DNA from 3 places in the Nonomuraea fastidiosa genome. Region 1 is predicted to be linked to each of the others. Evidence: riboswitches for the same ligand, from Rfam matches in the RefSeq annotation. Region 1 holds a riboswitch; each other region holds the start of a gene.
The links. Region 1 has a riboswitch for cyclic di-AMP ahead of ACFMQL_RS29350 (CHAP domain-containing protein). Riboswitches for the same ligand answer to the same signal wherever they lie in the genome.
Positions count from the first base shown of each region.

Region 2: linked by a shared signal. The riboswitch ahead of ACFMQL_RS07320 (C40 family peptidase) and the one ahead of ACFMQL_RS29350 (CHAP domain-containing protein) in region 1 are both predicted to bind cyclic di-AMP.
Region 3: linked by a shared signal. The riboswitch ahead of ACFMQL_RS27195 (C40 family peptidase) and the one ahead of ACFMQL_RS29350 (CHAP domain-containing protein) in region 1 are both predicted to bind cyclic di-AMP.

Region 1 is NZ_CP170570.1:6,385,750-6,391,598, reverse strand. It holds gene ACFMQL_RS29370 (DUF6716 putative glycosyltransferase) at 1-166, opposite strand, end outside; gene ACFMQL_RS29365 (hypothetical protein) at 163-1,107, opposite strand; gene ACFMQL_RS29360 (aldo/keto reductase) at 1,201-2,022, shown strand; gene ACFMQL_RS29355 (Gfo/Idh/MocA family oxidoreductase) at 2,112-3,065, shown strand; cyclic di-AMP (ydaO/yuaA leader) riboswitch at 3,183-3,319, shown strand; gene ACFMQL_RS29350 (CHAP domain-containing protein) at 3,332-4,030, shown strand; gene ACFMQL_RS29345 (hypothetical protein) at 4,184-4,618, opposite strand; gene ACFMQL_RS29340 (hypothetical protein) at 4,732-5,271, shown strand; gene ACFMQL_RS29335 (YciI family protein) at 5,402-5,710, opposite strand; gene ACFMQL_RS29330 (hypothetical protein) at 5,782-5,849, opposite strand, start outside.
Region 2 is NZ_CP170570.1:1,619,869-1,625,717, reverse strand. It holds gene ACFMQL_RS07330 (hypothetical protein) at 1-314, opposite strand, end outside; gene serA (phosphoglycerate dehydrogenase) at 651-2,240, shown strand; gene ACFMQL_RS07320 (C40 family peptidase) at 2,909-3,313, opposite strand; cyclic di-AMP (ydaO/yuaA leader) riboswitch at 3,527-3,668, opposite strand; gene ACFMQL_RS07315 (3-isopropylmalate dehydrogenase) at 3,768-4,814, shown strand; gene ACFMQL_RS07310 (branched-chain amino acid aminotransferase) at 5,060-5,849, shown strand, end outside.
Region 3 is NZ_CP170570.1:5,891,601-5,897,449, reverse strand. It holds gene ACFMQL_RS27210 (glycosyltransferase family 4 protein) at 1-928, opposite strand, end outside; gene ACFMQL_RS27205 (M48 family metallopeptidase) at 937-2,487, opposite strand; gene ACFMQL_RS27200 (hypothetical protein) at 2,499-3,317, opposite strand; gene ACFMQL_RS27195 (C40 family peptidase) at 3,391-3,834, opposite strand; cyclic di-AMP (ydaO/yuaA leader) riboswitch at 3,992-4,155, opposite strand; gene ACFMQL_RS27190 (NlpC/P60 family protein) at 5,102-5,849, opposite strand, start outside.

The sequences.
Region 1 (5,849 bases):
GCGGCGCGGGCAGATCGCCCACTGCGGCGGCGATCTGCTCGGGCGAGGGAGCGATCGGCGTGCGCACCACGACCACCTCCGTCGCGCACTCCGATGGCAGATCGCCGAGCAGGCAGGCCGCCCACTTCAGATACGAGTCGGAGTCGGCGACGGCCAGCACTCTCACCCGGGAACTCCTGTCAAATGCGAGCGCAGGGCGGGCGCCGCCCTGCTGGTCCACCAGTCATCGGGAACGTCCACCGGCTCGACGGCGACGCCGCGCGGGCTGAGCAGCACGCGCAGCGACGTGATCGCGGTCGAGGGGAGGCTGAGCACGCGCTGGCCGGCACCGAGGCCGCGCAGCGTCAGCTCGGCGGGCACGCCGGCGTCGTGGACGGTGATCCCGGGGCGCTCCCGGATCAGCGCGACGTCCACGGGGTCCTCGCGGCGGTGCGGGTAGTAGGCCAGGGGCTCGCGCGCGGCCAGGTCGGTCAGCCAGCGCAGGTAGTGGTCGCGGCGGACGAGGCCGTTGCGCACGAGCGCGGTGCCGAGCACCACCGTACGCTCGGCCGGGCACTCGGCGCTCGGCGGCTGGGCGCGCAGCCAGGCGAACTCGTGGTGTACGAGGTGCACGCCGGCGCGGCGTACGGCCTCGGCGAGCGCATCGTCCACGGGCAGCGCGGTGAAGATCGACACGTCGCTGAGGCGCAGCCGGAGGGCTGCGGCCAGGCCGAGTGCCCTGCGCAGCGGCCCCGGCGCTGCGCGGGCGCGCAGCAGCGGCCGGAACGGGCCTCCGGCGAGCAGTTCGAGCAGCCGCAGCGTGGCCAGCCCGTCGTCGACCACCACGACGCGGCCCGGTCTGGACAGCAGCCAGCGCAGCTGCACCTTGCCGGAGAAGGCGTCGCCCACGGCCTGCATGTGGCGCGGCATGCGCTCACGCGGCTCGGCCAGCTCCAGGCCCTCGGGCAGCGCCATGGAGCGCAGCTCGCGCCTGGTCGCCTTGAGCGGGCGCAGGCCGGCGCGCGGCACGATGGCGGTGGCCGGGCCGAGCAGCCCGGCATGGTGGGCCTCGACGGCGCACAGCATCTGGAGCGGGGACTCCACCCAGGCCGACGCCTGTTCGACCACTCCTGCCCTCCCGGGTGATGGGCCGTTCACGACCGCTTCAAGCTAGCCCCACCGCCTTAAGCCGCCAGAAACGCGACGTGAACAATGGAGGGTATGAACTCGCTCATGCTCAACACGGACGGCGTGCAGATCCCGCAGCTCGGGTACGGCGTCTGGCAGGTACCGGCCGAAGAGGCCGAGCAGGCGGTCCTGACCGCGCTCAAGGCCGGCTACCGGCACATCGACACCGCCGCCGCCTACGGCAACGAGGAGGGCGTGGGACGCGCGGTGCGCGCCAGCGGGCTGCCCCGCGAGAAGGTGTTCGTGACCACGAAGCTGGCCAACGGCCAGCACCACCGCGCCGAGGCCGCCTTCGAGGAGTCGCTGGCCCGGCTCGGCCTCGACTACGTCGACCTTTACCTCATTCACTGGCCGATGCCCCAGCACGACAAGTACGTGCAGGCGTGGAAGGCCATGGAGAGGATCTACCGGGACGGCCGGGCCAAGGCCATCGGCGTGTCCAACTTCACGGTCGAGACGCTCACCCGGCTCATGAACGAGGCCGACATCGTCCCCTCGATCAACCAGATCGAGCTTCACCCGTACTTCCAGCAGCGCCAGATGCGGGAGTTCCACGAGGCCAACGGCATACTCACCGAGGCGTGGAGCCCGCTCGGCCAGGGCAGGGGGCTGCTCGACGACCCGGCGCTGCGGGTGCTGGCCGACAAGCACTGTAAGACGCCCGCGCAGATCGTGCTGCGCTGGCACCTCCAGATCGGCAACGTGGTGATCCCGAAGTCGATCACGCCGGCCAGGATCGCCGAGAACATCGACGTCTTCGACTTCTTCCTCGACGACGAGGACCTCGCGGCCATCAGTGCGATGAGCAGGGGGCAGCGACTCGGGCCCGACCCCGACACATTCCACGGGGTGTGAATGTGACGGATGTGACTACCGGACATTTCTGATATTTCCGGCACCACCCGCCATTTAAGCGTTTTTACCTTCCGTATACGATCGCCGGCGTGCGAGATTTCACTTGGGGAATAGCCGCCACCGGCGGCATCGCCCGTACCGTGGGCAAGGTGATCGTGGCGGAACCCGGCATGCGGGTGGCCGCCGTCGGATCGAGAAGCCTGGACAGGGCGCAGGCCCTGGCGGCGGAGCTGGGCGCCGAGTCGGCGTACGGCTCCTACGAACAGCTGTGCGCGGACCCGGCGGTGGACGCCGTCTACGTCGCCACCCCGCACGCCCAGCACCTGCAGGTGGCCGAGGCCGCCATCGCGGCGGGCAAGGCGGTGCTGTGCGAGAAACCGCTGGCCGCGACCGTGGACGACGCCGAGAAGATGGTGCGCCTGGCCCGCGAGGCGGGGGTCTTCCTGATGGAAGCGATGTGGATGCGCTTCAACCCGCTCATCCAGCTGATCAAGGACGACCCGCGCTTCGGCGAGATCCGGTCGGTGCAGGCCAGCTTCGGCTTCGCCCACCCGTACGACCCCGCGCACCGGCTGTGGGCGCCGGAGCTGGGCGGCGGAGCCCTGCTCGATCTGGGGATCTACCCGTTCGGGCTGGCCCAGCTCCTGCTCGGCATGCCCACCGGCCTGCACGTCACCGGTAAGCTCGCCCCGAACGGCGTTGACGCGGAGGCGGCCGGCGTCTTGCTCTACCCCGGCGGCAAGCACGCTCTCGTGGCGACCTCATTGCTCGGGAATTACCCGAACCAGGCCAGCGTTGTGGGTACTCAGATGCGCGCGGACATCCAGGCGCCGTTCTGGGCACCGCAGCGGATCGTGCTCTCCGGGCCGTCGATGGAGCCGGAGGAGCACGTGCTCAATCCGGCGGACAACGGTTACGCCGGAGAGCTCCGCGAAGTCCGCGCCGCCACGGCCGAAGGCAGGACCGAATCCTCGATCATGCCTCTTGACGAATCCCTTGCCATGATGGGGCTTCTGGCCGAGGCTCGCAGTCAGCTCGGCTGACTTTACTTTTATGGATTTGTAATCCTCTTGCCTCGTGTATTACCTTATGGGGCATCTTAAGGCATACGTCCGGTTTGTCCGGCTATGTCAGACCATCGCACGAAAGATCACAGGTTTGTCCTGTGACCGCTGAATCCGCCACGTGCGGAACCGGGGACCCACGTCCTTTGGGGTGAATCGGCACTTCGGTGCCGTAGGGCAGCTTCCACGCCCGAACCCGTCAGCTAACCCGGTAAGCGGCATGGAAGCAAGGAGTAATCCCCTCGATGGCCAAGCACCGTCTTACCGCTGTCTCGAAGAACACCATTGCCCGCGCCGTGCTCGGCGCCGGCGTCCTGGCCTCGGCCCTCGGCGTCCCCACCGCGGCCCACGCCGACACCTCGATCGCCGTCGCCGCGGCCACCGCCGCGAAGCACCCGGACACCGCCCGCTCCGCCCACAAGGCGGGCGAGCGGGACGAGACGAAGATCAACGTCACCGCCGACCAGGTGCTCGCGGTCGCCAGGTCGCAGATCGGCACCTCCGAGAACGCCAAGGGCGGCGGCACCCCGTACCAGCAGTGGTACGCCAACTCCCAGCGCGCGGCCGAGACCGTCGCCCGCGACGGCGGCAGCCGTACCGCTTACCTGAACGCCGCCTGGTGCTCGATGTTCGTCTCCTGGGTCGGCGAGAAGACCGGCGCCCGCCCGCAGGTCGGCTGGGACGCCTGGACCGTCGCCCACGCCAAGTGGTTCGCCGCCAACAAGCGCTTCGGCCACGAGGCCAAGCCCGGCGCCGTGGTGTTCTTCTCCTGGAAGGGCGGCAAGGCGCTGAAGGACATCCAGCACGTCGGCTTCGTCGTCAAGGACAACCGCGACGGCACCATCACCACCATCGAGGGCAACACCGGCAACGGCAAGGTCGAGGAGCGGGTCCGGCCCAAGTCGCAGGTCGTCGGCTACGGCTACCCCGAGTACGCCTCCTGACGCACTCCCACCGGTGGGTGCTCCCACCTTCTTCGTGACGGCAGAACGCGTGCCCCATCACCGGGGTGCGCGTTTCGTCATGCAGGGCTCTCGAACGCCCGGCGCTGGACGGCGTCAAGCTCGGCGCAGAGCGCCGGGACCGCGACGAGGTCGTCATGCGTGCCGCACTGCACGATCCGGCCGCCGTCGAGCACGACGATGAGGTCCGCCATCCGCACCGTCGGGAAACGGTGGGTGATCAGCAGCGTGACGGCTCCTGGATGGCACTTCGCCGCCTCGGCGTACCGGGCGAAGACCGCGCTCTCGGACGGGGCGTCCAGCGCGGCGGTCGGCGACCGCGGACGTGGCCGTCTCCGACAAGCTCAGCTCCAGGCGGGCGGTCTCGGCGGTCTGCTCAGTGGCGGCGTCGATGCGTGCGGCGGCGCGGCCGCGTACCAGCAGCGAGGGCAGCACGGCCGCTCCGAGCAGCAGCGGAAGCAGCGGATGCACGGCGGCGAGCAGCGCCACGCCCAGCCCGATCCGCACGGCGTGCTCGGCCACCAGGGCGAGCGCCCACACCGCGAAGTACAGGTCCCTGCTCTCCCGCAATCAATCCAATGTGATCACATTGGTTTGCCCCACCCGGGTCGGCGACCCGGCACGGTTGGGCCGGTCAATCCGATGTGATCACATTGGACATCACCTGAGCTTACGATGCTTCGGTGATCCATGGTGAGCGGCCGTCGTACGACGAGCTGGTGTCGATGCTGGGAGTGCCCATCACGGTCGAGGACGCCCGCGCCCGCTGGGGCGGGCTCATCGAGGAGGCGAAGAGCGGCCGGACCGTCATGATCATCCGCGAGCGCTGGGAGTGGGCCGCGCTCGTGCCGCTGTCCAAGGTGGGCGGGGTGCTGACCGGCCTGCCGCTCGTGGGGCTGTCCACCGCGCGGTCCAAGCTGGGCGACCTCGTCCGCCAGGTCGCCGACCCGTACAGCGAGCCGGTGGTGCTCGGACGGCACCGCAAGCCCGTCGCCGGCCTGGTCGGCGCGCACGTCCTGCTCGGCAAGGAGGGCCCCGAACGCCCGTCCGCCGCCGACGCGCTGCTGGTCGGCGGCCACACGATCACGCTCACCCACAACCCGGCCGAAGGGCTGGTGCTGGCCGTCGCCCGCGACCGCGACGGCAGGGAGGTCTCCGCCGGTGCGGGTCACAACGCCCGCGAGGCGCTGCGGGACCTCTCCGAGCCTCCGCCGTGGCCGTGACGGGGCCGTCCACCGGGAAAGGCCGCCCGGTACGGCCGGCTCATCGGCCGCGGGCCGGCCGCGCCGCGGCAGGCGGAGGCCGCCCGGCCGCCGGACGGCGCTTCACCTGAGACCTCGGCGGACCACCGTCTCAGCCGACGGCCCGCGCTCCGAGCATCTCGGCGAGCACCGGGTGCGCCCGCCCCACGTCGATCGTGGTGATCGTGTACGCGGCCACCCCGGCCACCACGAACGGGTCCTCCGCCGCGATCCGTTCGGCCTCCTCGCGATCGACCCCGCACACCACGATCGCCCCGCCCACGGACGTGGGCACCGTCTGCCCGGAGGCCAGGAACACGCCCGCGCGATGGTGCCGCTCCAGGAATGCGACGTGGGCGGCGACGTACGGCCCGGCCGCCTCCTCCGAGCCCGTGTAACGCAGCAACAGCAGATGCAACATCTCACTCCCCTGCTCATCAGTGCCGCCCCATGATGGCACCCACCCCGCACGGACTCCGGCGAGCTGTCCCTTCACAGCGCCTTTACGTTGTAGATTTCTGAGAACGGAACGCCGTACAGCCGCGACACGGTGCGCTGCT
Region 2 (5,849 bases), 4.8 Mb from region 1:
GCCATCGCGCCCGTGGCGTAGGCGGCGGGAGCCGCACCCGACAGCACGGGTGTGGGTCCCGTGCGCGTCGTGGTGATGAAGCGGTGCAGATCCTCGATGGGCACGGCCGCGGCGGCTGGGCCGGCCGCGTCGATCACGATCTCGCGCACCCCGGTGACGCGCTGGATGTCCAGGATGGTGTCGGCGTCGCAGGACGAAAGGGAATGGCTGCCGCGGTGCCGGGCATAGGTGGCGGGGCTGGTGTAACCCAGCAGCACCCGGTCACCCACTTGCGTGGTCCCGAGGACCACGGAACGATCTGGTCGCACTGCCACCAGGACTCCACCGTCGGCAAGAGCGCCCAGGAGGCGGTGAGGAGTGCCATGCTGGGCGAGCACGTCGGCAAGCGCAGGATTCCCGATGCTCATATGACGCACCATAGGTAGTCGGCCACGGCTTATCAGGCTAACGGCGAATAAATCTCCCGATCAAGACAAAGATGGGAGCCGCGTGGATGACTTTGCCGCCTGGTGGGTACTCAGGTCCGCGTCTCACATCGTGAGTCCCTCGTGAACGCGTTCACAAGCGCCCGATAGACTCTGTGGGACCGCCGGGGGGGATCCGTGGACGTGTCCCTCCCCCAGCCCGCCTTGCCTTAAGGATCCACACCAGTGAACAAGCCCGTCGTTCTGGTCGCAGAGGAGCTGTCCGAGGCCGGTCTCGCCGTTCTCGGCGCCGATTTCGAGGTCCGCCACACCGACGGCGCCGACCGTTCCCAGCTGCTGCCCGCCCTCGCCGACGTTGACGCGCTCATCGTCCGCTCCGCCACTCAGGTCGACGCGGAGGCCATCGCCGCGGCGCCCAAGCTGCGCGTGGTCGCCCGCGCGGGGGTCGGTCTCGACAACGTCGACGTCGAGGCGGCCACCAAGGCCGGTGTCATGGTCGTCAACGCTCCGACCTCCAACATCACCAGCGCCGCCGAGCAGACCATCGCGCTGATCCTGGCCAGCGCGCGCAACACGCCCCAGGCGCACGCCGCGCTGAAGAACGGCGAGTGGAAGCGCTCGAAGTACACCGGTGTCGAGCTGGACGGCAAGACCGTCGGCATCCTCGGTCTCGGCAAGATCGGTCAGCTCGTGGCCCAGCGGCTGGCGCCGTTCGGCGTCGAGCTGATCGCCTACGACCCCTACCTCCCGCCGGCCCGCGCCGCGCAGATGGGCGTCCGGCTCGTCAGCCTCGAAGAGGTGCTCAAGCAGGCTGACTTCATCACCGTCCACCTGCCCAAGTCCAAGGAGACCATCGGGCTCATCGGCGACCGCGAGCTGCACCAGGTCAAGCCCAACGTGCGGATCATCAACGTGGCCCGCGGCGGCATCGTCGACGAGGGTGCGCTCTACGCGGCGATCAAGGAGGGCCGGGTCGCGGGGGCCGGTCTGGACGTCTTCGCCAAGGAGCCGTGCACCGACAGCCCGCTCTTCGAGCTCGACCAGGTCGTCGTCACGCCGCACCTCGGCGCCTCCACCCACGAGGCCCAGGAGAAGGCCGGCACCCAGGTGGCGCGGAGCGTGAAGCTGGCGCTGGCGGGCGAGTTCGTGCCCGACGCGGTCAACGTCCAGGGCGGCGTGGTCGCCGAGGACGTCAAGCCGGGCCTGCCGCTGGCCGAGAAGCTGGGCCGGGTCTTCACCGCGCTGGCCGGCGAGGTGGCCACCAAGCTCGACGTCGAGGTGCGCGGCGAGATCGCCTCCCAGGACGTCCGGGTGATCGAGCTGGCCGCGCTCAAGGGCGTCTTCACCGACGTGGTGGAGGAGCAGGTCACCTACGTCAACGCGCCGCTGCTGGCCAAGGACCGCGGCATCAACGTCGAGCTGGTCACCAGCTCCGAGAGCCCCGACTGGCGCAACGTCGTCACCGTGCGCGGCGTGCTGGCCGACGGCCGCACGGTCTCGGTCTCGGGCACGCTGTCCGGGCCGCGCCAGATCACCAAGATCGTCGAGGTCAACGGCTACGAGATGGAGATCGAGCCGACGGCCCACCTGTGCTTCTTCACCTACACCGACCGCCCCGGCATCGTCGGCGTGGTAGGCCGGCTGCTCGGCGAGCACGGCATCAACATCGCCTCGATGCAGGTGGCCCGCGACGTCAAGGGCGGCAAGGCGCTCATCGCGCTGACCGTCGACTCGGCGATCCCGGCCGACGTGGTCGAGCAGATCGGCGCCGAGATCGGCGCCGAGAGCGGCCGCTCGGTCGACCTGGAGGACTGAGCCTGAGCCCGGCCGGGCGGATGGGCCGGGCCCCCGGTTGATCCGGAGGACTGAGCCTGAGCCCGGCCGGGCGGACGGGGCGGGCCCCCGGTTGATCCGGAGGGCCGCGCCTTTCGGCCGGCCGGCTGGGTCAATACCCCTTTGACCTGCGAAGGGCCGTCACCCGTTTCGGGTGGCGGCCCTTTTCCGTCTCAGGATGCGAGATAGTAGGACATCCAAGCTTCATCCTCGGGTACTGTAGCCGGTGATGCGCCAGGTTCTCGTACTCATTACCTGCCGCGGCGGGGCCTGTTAGGGCAGGTCGACATACCCGCCGCGGTGAGCGGCGCATGTGTCGGCCGTTAAGTCCCTTCGCCCGGTCCGCAACCCGGACCACGAGATCAGGCCCGATCGGGCTCGCGACCGGAGCCCGGCTTCCCCCTCTCTTTCAGGAACGCGTCCGCGAAGCGAGATGAGTCACATGTACGAGATGTATGCCTACAACCGTGCCGAGGACCACGAGGACGAGGCCACCGAGGCCGTCCAGATGGCCCTGGACCGGCGCGACAACGGCGGAGCCCCCCAGAGCAGGTGAGTACGAGCGGCCCCGCGCTCGTCGCACGGGGCCGGTCGTCGCCGGAGTGCGGCCGGAGTTCATGGGTGTGGTCCGGTGGTCGCAGGGGTGAGGTTCAGAGGGTGGCGGTGAGCATCGGCGGTGCGGGTTCCTTGCGCCGTTCGAGCACCTTGGCCCACTGGCGGACGCCCTTGGGATCCGGTCTGACCGCGCCGACGAACGCCTGACGGCGCCACTCGGAGAGCTTCTCCTCCTTCACCACGTCGCCTGAACGTGGCGCGTGCACCATGTATCCGGGCTTGGAGATCATGCCCACGTGACCGAGGCCGCTGAAGAAGACAAGGTCACCGGGCTTGAGCTGGTTCCATCCGATCTTTCTTGAGAACGCGTGGTACTGCTCGGCGGCGGTACGCGGCAGGTGGATCCCCGCCTTCCTGTACGCCCTGAGCATCAGCCCGGAGCAGTCGTAGCCGCCGTTGCCGGTGCCGCCCCACACGTACGGGGTGCCGCGCTGGCGCATGGCGAACTTGAGCGCGACCTTCCAGGCGGGCCTGGGCCGGCGCTTCTCCAGGATGCGCTTGACCTGAGGACCGGTGAGGGTGATCGAGCCGGCCGGGCTCGTGTCCGGGCCGGCGGGGTCGCGGCTCTCGCCGGGGTCGGCGAAGGCCGGAGAGGGGAGTGCGATGAGCCCGGCGGCGACGCCTGCCAGGGCGATGGCGATGCGAGACAGGGGTCTGTCCTTCCATGCGGCCGACCGGGTTAGCTGACGGGCTCGGGCCTGGAAGACAGCCCTACGGCGTGCGCCGATTCGCCCCTGGGGGAGGTTGGGTCCCCGGCTCCACGCAGCTGCTGCGTGGATTAGGCCTGACGGACTCTAACGAAACGGTCAAAAGGTCGCAATACGTCTAAAATCGGACGTCCGGACAGTGAGATGATGTGTTCGTCAGTCGAGACGAGCCGGTAAGGTACCGCCCATGGAGTCGCGTAACATCCGCTTGGCTGTCATCCCCGGTGACGGCATCGGCACCGAGGTCGTCGCAGAAGGACTCAAGGTCCTGGAGGCGGTGGGCACGAAGATCGAGCCCACCCACTATGACCTGGGCGCCGCACGCTATCACCGCACCGGCGAGACGTTGCCCGACTCGGTGCTCCAGGAGCTGCGCGGCTACGACGCCATCCTGCTCGGCGCCGTCGGTGACCCCAGCGTGCCGCCCGGCATCCTGGAGCGCGACCTGCTGCTTCGGCTGCGGTTCGAGTTCGACCACTACGTCAACCTGCGTCCGGTCAAGCTGTTCCCCGGCGTGCGCACCCCGCTGGCCGACACGCCGCCCGAGAACATCGACATGATCGTCGTCCGCGAGGGCACCGAGGGCCTCTACGCCGGCACCGGCGGCGCCATGCGGCGCGGCACCCCGCACGAGATCGCCACCCAGGAGTCGCTCAACACCGCCTACGGCGTCGAGCGCGTGGTGCGCTACGCCTTCGACAAGGCGCAGTCGCGCCCTCGCAAGAAGCTCACGCTCGTCCACAAGACGAACGTCCTCACCTACGCGGGCGACCTGTGGCAGCGTACGGTCAACCGCGTGGCCGCCGAATACCCCGAGGTCAGCGTCGACTACTCCCACATCGACGCCGCCTCGATGTTCTTCGTCACCCAGCCCGAGCGCTTCGACGTGGTGGTCACCGACAACCTCTTCGGCGACATCATCACCGACCTCGGCGCCGCCATCGCGGGCGGCATCGGCCTGGCCGCCAGCGGCAACATCAACCCCACCGGCGCCGCGCCCAGCATGTTCGAGCCCGTCCACGGCAGTGCGCCCGACATCGCCGGCCAGGGCAAGGCCGACCCGACCGCGACCATCCTGTCCGTCGCCATGCTCCTCGACCACCTCGGCCTGAGCGCCGAGGCGGCCAAGGTGGAGCAGGCCGTCGCCGCCGACATCGCGGCGCGTGCTGAGGGTGCCGCCCCGCGCAGCACGCAGCAGATCGGCGACGACATCACCGCGCGAGTCGCCGGCTAGGGTCGCCTAGCCGATTCACGAGCGCCCGGCGGCCCTAGGAGGACTGCCGGGCGCTTTTTGGTGTCCCCAGCACCAGGGGGAAAGTGCGCTTAATGCACCATTGACCCCTTGCCATCCCATATAGCGAGACAATAGGAAGGACGGACTGCCTTCCGGCGCGGCCGCCCTGCGGCGGCCGCGCAGAACCGCAGCCGGCGGGCAGTTCCGTTAGATTTCGGTAGATCGCAGAGAGAAGGATCGTCGTCATGACCGTCGCTCAGAAGCTCAGCTTCGACGTGCAGCTATCCGACCACGCTCGCACCGCGGCCGAGCGGGAGCAGGTACTGGCGAACCCGGGTTTCGGGCAGATCTTCACCGATCACATGGTCTCGATCGACTACACCGAGGGCCGGGGCTGGCACGACGCGCGGCTCACGCCGTACGGGCCGCTCACCCTCGACCCCGCCACTGCGGTCTTCCACTACGCCCAAGAACTGTTCGAGGGCCTCAAGGCGTACCGGCAGGCGGGCGGCTCGATCGTGATGTTCCGCCCGTACGCCAACGCCCGCCGCTTCAACCGCTCGGCCCAGCGCATGGCCATGCCCGAGCTGCCGGAGGAGACGTTCGTCGAGTCGCTCGAGCTGCTCGTCGACACCGACAAAGAGTGGGTGCCCACCACCGAGGGGCACAGCCTCTACCTGCGCCCCTTCATGATCGCCACGCAGGTCGGGCTGGGCGTCAACTGGCCGTCGAAGACCTACCGGTACATGGTCATCGCCTCGCCCGCGGCCTCCTACTTCACCGGCGGCATCAAGCCCGTCTCCGTCTGGCTGTCCACCGAGTACACCAGGGCCGCGCCCGGCGGCACCGGCTTCGCCAAGTGCGGCGGCAACTACGCCGCGGCCTTCGTGGCGCAGCGGCAGGCCGTCGAGAACGGCTGCGACCAGGTCGTCTGGCTCGACGCGCACGAGCACCGCTACGTCGAGGAGATGGGCGGGATGAACCTGTTCTTCGTCATCGGCGGCAAGCTCGTCACCCCCGCGCTCACCGGCACGC
Region 3 (5,849 bases), 490 kb from region 1:
GGCCGGTCTCGCCGGGACGTACGGCATCGGGCGCGCCGCCCGACCGGCCCGCGATGACCGGCAGCCCGGTCGCCGACGCCTCCAGGAACACGATGCCGAGCCCCTCCACGTCCACGCCGCGCAGGCGGGTGCGGCACGGCATCGCGAAGACGTCCGCAGCCGCGTAGTAGCCGGGCAGGTCGGCCGCCGGGACCGTGCCCGCGAATCTGATCGACTCGTGCCCGGCGGCCAGCCGTTCCAGCGTCCGCCGATACGAGCCGCCGCCCACCAGCAGCAGCACCGCGTCCGGCACCGAGCGCAGCACCCGCGGCCAGGCCCTGATGAGCCGGTCCTGGCCCTTGCGCGGCACCAGCCGCGACACGCACACCACCACCGGGCGGCCCGCGAGCCCCAGCCGGGCCTTGGCCGGCCGGTCGGCCGGGGCGGGGCGGAACTGCTCGACGTCCACGCCGGGCGCGAGCCGTACCAGCTTGTCCTGGGGGATGGCGGCGGCGAGCCTGGCGCGGGTGTAGTCGCCCAGGTACGTCACCACGTCCGCGTGCTCCCCGATCCTGCGCAGCACCGAGCGGAAGCCGGGCGCGCTCGCCCACGACGCCTCGTGGCCGTGGGTGAGCATCACCATCCGCTCGGCGCCCGCCCGGCGCAGGCGCGGGGCGAGCAGGCCGAGCGGCGCCGCCGCCCCGAACACCACGGTCCGCGCGCCGCACGCGGCGACCAGCCCGGCCGCCCTGCGGGCGACGGCCGGGGTGGGCAGCATGAGGCGCGTCGGGTGCCGCACCACACGGTACGGCTGGCGCCGGTCGAACTCGGCGCTGCCCGGCCAGGCGGGGGCGTAGACCGTCACGCCTGGCGTGCGCAGCGCCAGTCCGTGCACGAACGACTGGATCCCGCCCGTGCGGGGCGGGAAGTCGTTCGTGACGAAGAGCACGGGATGTGTCACGGCAGGGGTACGCCGTTCAGCCGCGCCCACGCGCGGGCCATGGCGATGCGCTCGGGACTTGACGGATGGGAGGCATAGAGCACATATTCCACCGCATTCGGCGTCAAGTCGGAAATGTTGGTTGTGGCCAGGCGCTTCTGCATGGCGATGAACGTGGCCGGATCCCGCGTCAGATCCAGCGCGTGCACGTCGGCCCTGGCCTCGATGTGGCGGCTGATGAGGTTCTGAGCCGGGCCCAGCAGGAACCCGCCGATCGTCATCAGCCCCATGAGCGCGCCGACCGCCCTCGGATCGGTGATCGACATGACCTTCGTACGCCGCCGCAGCGGGTCGAAGATCACGTACAGCAGGATCGCGCCGAAGGCCGAGCCGAGCGCGCCGATGAGCGTGCCGTGCAGCACGTCGTCGTACTTGGCGTGGCCCAGCTCGTGCGCCACGACCAGCTCCACCTCCTTCTGCGGGGCCTGGAGCAGCGTGTCGTAGACGACGATCCTGCGGGTGGCGCCGAAGCCCGACACGTACGCGTTGAGCGCCGTCGTCCTGCGCGAGGCGTCGGCCACCAGCACGTCCTTCACCGGCACGCCGTCGCGCGCGGCCATGTCGAGCAGGTTCGTCCGCAGCGTGCCCTGCGGCATCGAGGTGAAGTCGTTGAACAGCGGCTCGAACACCACCGGGTAGACGAACGACGCCGCCACCGTGAACGCGAACGCCCCGGCCGCCGCCGGGATCCACCAGCGCCGCACCTTGCGGGCCAGCGCCACCAGGACCAGCAGCATGAGACAGAGCAGGCCCGTCTCCACGCCCAGGCTCTTCAGCCGGTCGGCCGTCCAGCCCGCCCAGTCCTGCGTGGACAGGCCGTACTCGCGCAGGATCGTCTCGAACCACATGCCCAGGGGCCACCTGAGCGCCTCGACGATCGCCGTGATCACCACCGTGCCGAGGATCACCCGCAGCCACCACGGGCCCCTCAGCCAGGTCAGCACCTTCGCGCCGAACGGGGTGGCCACCAGCACCCCGGCGAAGATGAGCGTGAGCGCCAGCGACAGGTAGCTCGGCAGGCTGGTCGCCGCGTCGAACGCCTCTCCCCTGGCGATCTGGGCGGCGGTGAAGTCGCGGGCCGGGTCGGGCGGGCCTCCGGTCAGCACGTCCCAGGGCGTGGTGAACGCGGCCACGGCGATGATCACGATGCCGAGCAGCACCAGCGCCAGGGCCGCCTGGCGGCGCAGGGCCGGGGTGGTGGTTCCGCGTTCGTCCATGCCCGCACCCTTCCCGCTGCTCAGGGCCTGAACGTGCTCCTTTCCGCCGCCTCCGTCCGAGGCCGGCGTGTTCGTCTGTGTGCCGCTTCCTGCGGCCTCCGCGTCCTGGGCCCGCGTGCCGCTGCCCGCGGCCTCCGCGTCCTGGGCGCCGCTCGCGGCGGGCGCGCCCGGCGGGTGGGCGGCGCCCACCGTGGCCAGCGCCTCCTCCGCCGCGCGAGCGCCGTCCTTCGCCCCCTGGGTCTTCTCCTGGCGGTCCGTCTCCCGGTCGTCCGGGTCTTGTCGTTCGCTCATCTGCCTCCCCTTCACACGAGCTGATCCCGCACGTACGCGCGCCACCGCGCGGTCAGCGTCGCGACGGAGAGCCCGAGCGCGGCGAGTGCCCGATCGGTCCCGCGTACGCGGGCCGCACGGTAGAGCCTCACCAGGGTCCCCTCACCGAACCGGTCAGCGAGGAAGCGACACGCCAGCCAGGCCTCCTGGTACGCCCGCGCGAGCGCGGCAGGGTCGCCGCCGTTCGCCGCGAAAGCCGCAGGTCCGGGCAGAACGGTCGGGAGGCGGCCGGCCCGTACCTCGGCGGCCAGCTCGGCGGCGGCCGTCGTCACGGGCAGCCCGGCGTCGCGGTAGGCGACGTAGTCGGCGAAACCCTCGTACAGCCAGACGGGCAGGCCGCCGGTGCCGGCGACGACATGGGTGAGCTCGTGGGCGAGGACGACGTCCCTGCCCGTGGGGTTGAGCCTGGCGAACGACTCGGGCACGACGATCACCCGTTCGCCGTCGGCGACCGCTGCGAGCCCGTCCACGCCGCCCACCCGGGCCAGCGCGGCGGCCTCGCGGGCATCGGCCGGTACGACGATCAGGGGGCGTACGGGGCGGGCGAGCACCGCCGAGACCCTTCGGCTCGCCGTGTCGGCCCTGCGCGCCAGCTCGCCGAGCCCCGTGGCGTCGTGGCCCACGACCGTGGACCATGTGCCGCGGCGCACGATGTGCGGGCCCGGCCACAGGTCGCGTACCGGCTGGGGCAGGATCGGCGCGCCGGGCAGCGGGGCGGCGGCCGACGCGAGCGAGGCGGCGGCGAGCACCAGCCCGGCCGCCAGGGCACGTCGGCTCACCTGCTCAGGCACAGCCCCGATGGTAGGTGGTCCCCTGACACGCGAGAGCCCCGTCCGGATCGGGGAGGATCCGCACGGGGCTTCTTCACGCGCCGGGACGGACGGCGCCGACGAAGGACGCCTTACGCCATCCGCTCAGCTTGTCGATGCGTACCCGTTCACCCGTCCGAGGTGAATGGATCATTCTGCCTTTGCCGACGTACATGCCCACATGGCCGAGCCCGTTGAAGAACATCAGGTCACCAGGCTGCAGGTTGCGCCAGGAGACCTTCTTCCTGACGCGGGCGAACTGGCTGCTCGCCACGCGCGGGAGCTTGACGCCGGCCTTCCTCCAGGCGTACTGGACGAGACCGGAGCAGTCGAACGAACCAGGTCCGGTGGCTCCGTAACGGTACGGGTCACCGATCTGCTTCTTGGCCACGGCGACGGCCTTGCTGGCCCTCGCCCTCTGCAGGGCGGCTCTGGCGGCCCTCTTGCGGGCCTTGGCCGAGATGGCGGTGCGGGCGGTGGTGGCCGCCTTCACCGTCATTCCGGCCGCCGCACTGGCTTCGCGGGTCGTCGCCGCCTGAGCCTCGGGGGCATGGAGGACCATACCTCCGGCTGTCACAGTCAACGTGAGTGCGACACCACTCAGGGCAAGGCGGGACAGGCGGGGGTTCTGCAGGGATTCAGACAGGATTTCTCCTTGGGTCTTCCACGAACGCCTACCGGGTTAGCTGACGGATTCGGGCGTGGAAGTCGCCCTACGGCGCGATGGCGCGCCGATTCACCCCTGATCCCTTGGGGACGTGGGATCGCTGGGTCCCCGGCTCCGTGCCTCCTGTCTGCACGGATTCGGCAGGTCGCGCCCCGATCGATGAGTGCGATGGGGATGTCGGGGCCGACCGGCGGATATGTAGCTGTCTCACATCGGGAGGGACCGATGATCGGTTCGCGACGACATGGCTTGTCCGCCGCGACGCCAGAAGTTACGCCGAACGGTCACGAATCGGCAAAGCCCGAGTAATGCTGTAAAGATCAGATAGGGGTATTTGTCAGACTCAGAACCGCTGCTGGGACCCCAGGCCCCGTGACCAAAATGTGACCTCACTCACAATTCTTTTCCCGCTGCTGTGTAAGGTCCCATCCGCCACAACTGTCACCTTGGTCACAAACGTGAACATCGTTCCCGCGCGATCTCCGGCCTGCGCGAACGGTTGTTGTGACAGGCGTAACTTCCGAAATTTCCCCGATTTCCGACAGGCCCTAGCAGCAAGATCACGCCCGTGGCCACTGATCAAGTCCGTCGCCACCACGCTCCCTACGAAGTGGCGTAGTAGAAGGAGAGCGACGCGATTCACACATCGAAGAACGGCGACTAAAAGGAATAGCGGCTCCACATGGTGACCGATCGAAAACGGCCGGATGGCAGGCTTTCGGGCCGGTTCCCCGCCCCGCCGGACCGGCCTCGTCACCAAGCCCGAGATCCCCCTGCCACTCGGCTGGATCGCACCCCACCGGATCGGCCGAAGCCGGTTCACCACCCCACCGGACCGGCCGAAGCCGGTTCACCACCCCACCGGACCGGCCGAAGCCGGTTCACCACCCCACCGGACCGGCCGAACCCCGCAGACCGGCCGAAGCCGGTTCCCCGCCCCGCGGAGCGGCCGAATGGGCGGGCGATGGCCTTGGAGGAGCGCTGACAAAAGCGGCCGGCCCGCTCATAGAGGCTGCGCGCTACGTCGCAGACCTTCGTACGAGCGGGCAGGCCCTTGAGAAACGGGTGCAACCAGGCGGGTCACCCCGCCACGTCAGCCTTACGGGCGGATCGCGCCGACGAGGCGGCGGCCGTACGCGGAAAGCTTGACCACCTTGACGACGTCACCCGTCTGCGGCGCGTGGACGATTTGCCCGTTGCCCGCATAAATACTGACGTGCCCCAAACCCTCGCTGAAGATGAGGTCACCGGGCTGGAGGTCGTCGAGCGACACCCGCCGGTTCGCGCCCCACGCCCACTGCTGCCAGGTCGTCCGCGGTAGCCGCACGCCCGCGGCCGCCCACGCCGCCTGAGTGAGCCCCGAGCAGTCGTACCCGCCTGGACCGGTGCCGCCGAACACGTACGGCTTGCCGATCTGCGCGTACGCGAACCGCAGCACCGCCGCGGCGCTTCCCGAGGCGGGCCCGGTGTACTTGAGCCCGGTGCTGTTCGGGTTGCCCGGGTTGTAGGCGCCCAGCCTGTCGAGCAGCTTCTTCTGCTGCGCGATGAGCTTGAGCACCTCCGCGCGCTCCTTCTGGACGGCGTCGCGCTCCTTGTCGGCCTCCTTGAGCGCCTTCTGCGCCTTGTCACGCTCGATCTTCAGGCCCCGGTTCTCCCGGTCGAAGGCCGCCAGCTTCTGCAGCCGTTCCTGGGCGAGCTGCCCGGCCACGGCGAGGCCGGCCAACCTGCCCTGCGGGTCGTTGGAGCCGAAGATTCCAGGCCAGGACGTGAGGTCCTCGCCCAGCTTGTAACTGTCGACGGCCATGCCGACCACCTGAGTGCGGAGGTCGGCGACGGTGGCCAGCTTG